Alkalilimnicola ehrlichii MLHE-1: one gene and its partner. The protein of the gene in region 2 interacts with the protein of the main gene of each other region in a pairwise test. Links are inferred from orthologs where the notes say so. Each region holds a gene or a part of one and is shown on either strand. Other genes may lie near its edges.

Region 1 (3,159 bases), 1.7 Mb from region 2 along the record:
TTGTTCAGCGAGTGCCCGGACTTATGGCCCTTGAAGGCCCCGATCAGGCTGTGGCCCAGCAGGTAGAGATCGCCGATGGCATCCAGGATCTTGTGCTTGACGAACTCATCCTGATAGCGCAGCCCGTCTTCGTTGAGGATGCGGTAGTCGTCCACCAGGATGGCGTTGTCCAGGCTGCCCCCCAGCGCCAGCCGGTTGGCCCGCAGCATCTCGATGTCGCGCATGAAGCCGAACGTGCGCGCACGGCTCACCTCCTTGACGAAGGAGGTGCTGGAGAAATCCAATTCCGCGAAGCCGTTTTGCTCGGTGAACACCGGGTGGTCGAAATGCAGCGTGTAGCCCACCTTGAACCCGTTGAACGGCTCGAAGGCGGCCCACTTGTCGTCCTCCTCCACCCGCACCGGCTTGCGGATCCGGATGAACCGCTTCAGCGCATTCTGTTCCTCGATGCCCGCAGAACGGATCAGGAACACGAACGGCCCCGAACTGCCGTCCATGATCGGCACCTCCGGGGCGCTCACCTCGACGAAGGCGTTGTCGATCCCCAGGCCGGCCATGGCGGAGAGCAGGTGCTCCACCGTGTAGACCCGCGCCTCCCCCTGGGAGAGGCAGGTGGAGAGTCGGGTATCCCCGACGTTCAGCGCATGGCCGGGGATATCCACCGGCGGGTCCAGATCCACCCGTCGGAAGATAATACCGGTGTTGGCCGGCGCCGGTCGGAGGGTGAGGTACACCTTCTCGCCGGTGTGCAAGCCCACGCCAGTGGCGCGGATACTGTTCTTTAACGTGCGCTGACGGATCATGTCGACGGCCAACTCCAGGGTTTATTGTTGCCAGTCACCGGCGTCTTCGGGCACAACGGGCCCGTGGGACGGCGGCGAGCGACGTCATTCTACTGTAATCCACCGCACCGTGTATAGTGCAGTGCAACATAGCGCCGCGACCCTTTCCGGCCGGCACCGCCGGCGCCAGCGGTCAGTCCGCCTGACGCCGGAGGAAGGCGGGAATATCCAGGTATTCCATATCGCCCTCGTCTTCCACACCCGGCCGGTCGTTGGCCGCCTTCTTGCGGATCACCGTCGGCCGGTCCAGCTGGTTGTAGTCCACATCCCCGCTGGCCTTGCGCACCGGTTTCAGGTCGGGCTTGCGCTGCTCCTGGAATGCACCCAGGCCGGTGGCCACGACTGTGACATGCAGTTCGTTCTCGAGTTCCGGATCGATGACGGTACCCACCACCACGGTGGCCTCGTCGGAGGCGAACTCGCGCACCGCATTGCCCACGTCGTTGAACTCGCCGATGCCCAGGTCCAGCCCGGCGGTGACATTGACCAGGATGCCGTTGGCCCCGGCCAGGTTCACGTCCTCCAGTAGCGGGCAGGCGATGGCCCGCTCGGCGGCCTCACGGGCGCGCCCCTCACCGGAGGCGGAGCCGGTACCCATCACCGCCATACCCATCTCCGACATCACCGTGCGCACATCGGCGAAGTCCACGTTAATCAGACCCGGGCGGGTGATCAACTCGGCGATACCTTTTACCGCACCCAGCAGCACATCGTTCGCCGCCTTGAAGGCATCCAGCAGCGTCAGGTTGTTGCCCAGCACACTGATCAGCTTCTCGTTGGGAATGGTGATCAGGGAGTCCACATGCTGGCCCAACTCCTTGATGCCCTCCTCGGCGATCCGCATCCGCTTGCTGCCCTCGAAGGGGAAGGGCTTGGTCACCACGGCGACTGTGAGGATCCCCATCTCGCGGGCGATCTCGGCCACCACCGGGGCACCGCCAGTGCCGGTGCCACCGCCCATGCCGGCGGTGATGAAGACCATGTCCGCGCCCTCAATCGCTTCCATGATGCGCTCGCGGTCCTCGACGGCCGCCTCACGGCCGACGCCGGGGTTGGCCCCGGCGCCCAGGCCCTTGGTGATGCCGGAACCGAGCTGCAGGGTGGTGCGCGCAGCCACGTTCTGCAGCGCCTGGGCGTCCGTGTTGGCGCAGATGAAATCCACACCCTCGATATCGGCGGCCACCATATGCTGCACGGCATTACCACCGCCGCCGCCTACGCCGATGACCTTGATAACCGCGTTCTGGTTGACGTTATCCATCAGTTCAAACATGACCCTATCCTCCTGGGACCGTTTCGGTCCGAATACAGAAATTGCAGTAACTTTTCCTTCCCCGGACCCGCCCGCCCGGATTCGCCCTGGCTCAGAAATTGCCCTTGAACCAACTCTTCATACGCGCCCAAAGTGCCTGTAGCCCGCCCTCCTCGCTGAAGTCGGTGAGCGCTGGCTTGCCCTCGTGCCGGGCGCCGTAGACCAGCAGCCCGACGCCGGTGGAATAGATGGGGTTGCGGACCACGTCCGAGAGGCCGGTGACCTGGGTCGGACTGGCCGCCCGCACCGGCAAGTGGAAGACCTCCTCGGCCAGGTCCACCACGCCCTCCATCTTGGAACTGCCCCCGGTGAGCACCACGCCCGCCGGGATCAGGTCCTCAAAACCGCTGCGCCGCAGTTCTGCCTGCACCAGGCCGAGCAACTCCTCATAACGGGGCTCGACCACCGCCGCCAACGACTGGCGGGAGAGCCGGCGCGGCGGCCGGTCACCCACCGAGGGCACCTCGATGCTCTCCTCGGGATTGGCCAGCTGCGACAGGGCGCAGGCGTACTTGACCTTGATCTCCTCTGCGTGCTGGGTCGGGGTGCGCAGAGCCACCGCGATGTCGTTGGTGACCTGGTGCCCGGCGATGGGGATCACCGCCGTATGGCGGATGGCGCCGCCGGTGAACACGGCGATATCGGTGGTCCCGCCACCGATATCCACCAGGCAGACCCCCAGCTCCCGCTCGTCGTCGGTGAGCACCGCCTGGGCCGAGGCGAGCTGCTGGAGGACCACGTCGTCCACCTCCAGGCCGCAGCGGCGGACACACTTAGTGATGTTTTCCGCCGCCGAGACGGCGCCGGTCACCATGTGCACCCGGGCCTCCAGGCGCACCCCGGACATGCCCAGCGGATGGCGAATGCCCTCCTGGTTGTCGATAACGAACTCCTGGGGCAACACGTGCAGGATCCGCTGATCGGCCGGGATGGCCACCGCGCGTGCGCCGTCCAGCACCCGGTCCAGGTCGCCCTGGGTCACCTCCCGGTCCTTGATGGCCACCA
Region 2 (3,220 bases):
GTTTCCAGGCGATGGCCCAGCGCGGGGCGCGGGCGGTGAAGCCCAGCTCCTCGCGGGCATCCAGGTCATCCACCTTGTAGACCACCCCATCGATCTCGAAGGAGAGTTCGTCGCGATCCGCCAGCAGTCGCTGGTAATACTCGCGGCAGCCGTCAAGGCCGCGCACCCGCTCCACCCGCTCATTGACCCGAAAGCCCCACCCGGCCAGCTTGTCCAGCACCTCATGGTGGCTGGCGGCCAGGCGCCCGGCGGCGGCGACCCCGAAGGTGAAGAAGGTGAGTCGGCGGCGGGCGGTGATCCGCGGATCCAACTGACGCAGGCTGCCCGCGGCGGCATTACGCGGATTGGCGAAGGGGCGCTCGCCGTCCGCCAGGCGCTGTTCGTTCAGGCGTTCGAAATCGGCGCGGCGGATCACCACCTCGCCGCGCACCTCCATCACCGGTGGCCAGCCCTCGCCGCGCAGACGCAGGGGCACACTGCGGATGGTGCGGACGTTCTCGGTGATCGCCTCCCCCACCCGGCCGTCGCCGCGGGTACCGGCCCGCACCAACCGGCCGTCCTCATAGCGGATGCTCACCGACAGCCCGTCCAGCTTGGGCTCGGCCACATAGACCACGGGGTCGAGGCCCAGGGCCTGGCGTACCCGGCGGTCGAACTCCGCCAGGTCCGCCTCCTCGAAGGCGTTGTCCAGCGAGAGCATAGGCTCGGCATGCGTCACCTCGCCGAACCCCTCGGCGGGGCGCCCGGCCACCCGCTGGGAGGGGGAGTCCGGGGTGATCAGCTCGGGGTGCTCCGCCTCCAGGGCCTGGAGCTCGGCCATCAGGGCGTCATACTCGGCATCCGCGATCACCGGCGCATCCAGCACGTAATAGCGGTGGTCGTGCTCGCGGATCTCCCGGCGCAGGGCCTCGATGCGGGCCTGCGGGTCGGTTCCCGTTTGCGCCATCCCGCTCACCCCTGCTGCTTGCGGGCCGCCAGGTGCAGCCGGCGACGATACTCGCGCAGCTCCTCGCGGATGTGCTCCATGGCCTGACGGGAGAGGTCACACCGCCGGCCGTCGAGCAGCCGACCGCCGAGCTCATCAGCCACCCGACGGGCCACCCCCAGCATGTCGTCGAAGGCCGCCATGCCGTCCACCGGGCCCGGCAGTTGCAGGAAGAAGGCCGCCCCCGGGGTCTCATCCTCGGCGGCCCGGTCCAGATCGAACCAGCCCGGCTTGATCATGTTGGCGACACTGAAGACCCGCGCCGGGCCCCGTTCCGTGCGCACGTGGCGGTGGAAGATGCCGTGCTCACCGTACTCCAGACCCGCCCGCTGCAGCGCATCCACCAGCGCGTCGGCGACGAAGACATGGCCCTCGGGCGCCGCCACGTGGATGGCGACGATCTTGTCCTCCAGGTCCGCTGCCTCGATATCGACCTGCGGGCCGGCGGGCAATTCGACGACGGGCTCGTCCCGGCCGGCGGTACCGGGGCCGTTGGTGCCGAGGGCGGCCAGGTCGGGGCGGTCGCGCACCGGCGGCTCGGCGGGACGGGCCGGTTCCCGCCGAGCGCCGGTCTTGCCCCCGGTCGGCGGGGTGGCGGCAGCACCGCCCCGGTCGCGGCGGGGTTCAGACGGTTGTTCAGGCGCCGGCTCCGCACTCGGCTGCGGCCGGGCGCTGCCGGGCCCCTGCCCCGTTGGCTCCAGGTCCGGTTCGCCCGACTCATCGAGCTCGTCATCCAGACCCAGCTTGGGCTCCGGCTCGTCGTCCGGCCAGTCCAGGTCCGCGTCCAGGCCCGTCGGTTCGCGGCGCCGGGGACGGCCGGGGAAATCCGCGTCGTCCCCGTCCGAAGGGGCGTCGGCACCCGGGTGCCGACGCGGCTTCTTGACGATGACCTCGAAGTCGTCGGGACCGCCCACGGCGCTGTCCATAGCGTCGAAGGCCGAGTCGTAATCCTCATGCCGCCCGGTGCCCCGGGCACGCTTCTTGTCCTGCCAGCGTCCCCAGGCGTAGATGCCGGCGATGAGCAGCAGGCCGAGAATGATCAGTAGCCAGCGGAATGGGTCCATGGATGCATCCGAGCAATTGGTGGGCTTGGGATTCAGCGCCTTGCAGAGCGTTATTCGCTCACCACTTTATACGCTGCACCGCCGACTTTGAACCGGCAGCGGGTCCGGGATTATGCCATTTTCCCGGGCCGGACGGGGCGACAGCGGCTCAGGCCTCGGCCAGTTCCACCGCCTCGGCCACGTCCACCGCCACCAGGCGCGAGACGCCCGGTTCGTGCATGGTCACCCCCACCAGGTGGGAGACCGCCTCCATGGTGGTCTTGTTGTGGGTGATGACAATGAACTGCACCTGCTCGGACATCTCCCGCACCATCTCGCAGAAGCGGCCGACATTGGCCTCGTCCAACGGTGCGTCCACCTCATCGAGCATGCAGAAGGGCGCGGGATTGAGATTGAAGATGGCGAAGACCAGGGCCACGGCGGTGAGCGCCTTCTCGCCACCGGAGAGCAGGTGGATATTGGTGACCCGTTTTCCGGGCGGCTGGGCCATGACCGCCACGCCGGTGGCCAACAGGTCGTCGTCGGTGAGTTCCAGGTAGGCCCGGCCGCCACCAAACAGGCGGGGAAACAGCCGCTGCACCCCCTGATTGACCTGCTCGAAGGTATCGCGGAAGCGGGCCCGGGTCTCCCGGTCGATGCGGCGGATGGCGTTCTCCAGGGTCTCCAGCGCCTCAAACAGGTCGTCGTACTGGGCATCCAGGTACTGCTGGCGCTCCTCCAGGGCGGCGCATTCATCAATGGCGGCCAGGTTGACTGTACCCAGCCGGGCGATGCGCCGACCCAGTTGCTCCAGGCGCTTCTCCCAGTCGGTCACCTCGGCCCCTTCGGGCAGGCGGGAGGCCACCACCTCCAAGTGCTCGCCCAATTGCTCCAGTTCCGCCGCCTCGCGGCGTTGCAGCACCCGGTACTCCTGGGCGGTGATGCGCAGCCCCTCCAGCTCCTCGCGCAGGGTCTCCGTCTCCTGCACGGCGGTCTGGCGCCGCTCGCCCCAGTCACGCAGCTTCTGCTCCAGGTTGGCCACGTGGTTGCGGGCCTCGGCCAGCCCCTGCTCCAGCTGGTGGCGGCGCTGCAAGAGCTCGTCCCGCTCCGCTTCCAGGTCCTCGCCGGGGTCGGCGAGCCCCTCCAGGCCCTCGGCCAGCTCCTCCCGCCGGTCCAGCAGACGCCGGTGCTG

The links. The genes of interacting proteins can lie anywhere in the genome.
Region 1: the proteins of zipA (region 2) and ftsZ interact in binary tests that used the Escherichia coli proteins (3 or more experiments, as listed by UniProt). The link is inferred for Alkalilimnicola ehrlichii MLHE-1 from one-to-one orthologs.

What each region holds. Positions count from the first base shown.
Region 1 is NC_008340.1:2,490,916-2,494,074, forward strand. Bases 46-2,868 are described here. They hold ftsZ (cell division protein FtsZ), read right to left. Parts: upstream 2,116-2,868; coding sequence 976-2,115; downstream 46-975. Other genes in these bases: lpxC (UDP-3-O-acyl-N-acetylglucosamine deacetylase), read right to left, coding at 46-803; ftsA (cell division protein FtsA), read right to left, coding at 2,207-2,868. Outside these bases: more of lpxC, read right to left, coding at 1-45; more of ftsA, read right to left, coding at 2,869-3,159. UniProt on the Escherichia coli protein: Essential cell division protein that forms a contractile ring structure (Z ring) at the future cell division site. The regulation of the ring assembly controls the timing and the location of cell division.
Region 2 is NC_008340.1:752,386-755,605, reverse strand. Bases 1-2,962 are described here. They hold zipA (cell division protein ZipA), read right to left. Parts: upstream 2,050-2,962; coding sequence 952-2,049; downstream 1-951. Other genes in these bases: smc (chromosome segregation protein SMC), read right to left, coding at 2,198-2,962; ligA (NAD-dependent DNA ligase LigA), read right to left, coding at 1-946. Also shown: more of smc, read right to left, coding at 2,963-3,220. UniProt on the Escherichia coli protein: Essential cell division protein that stabilizes the FtsZ protofilaments by cross-linking them and that serves as a cytoplasmic membrane anchor for the Z ring.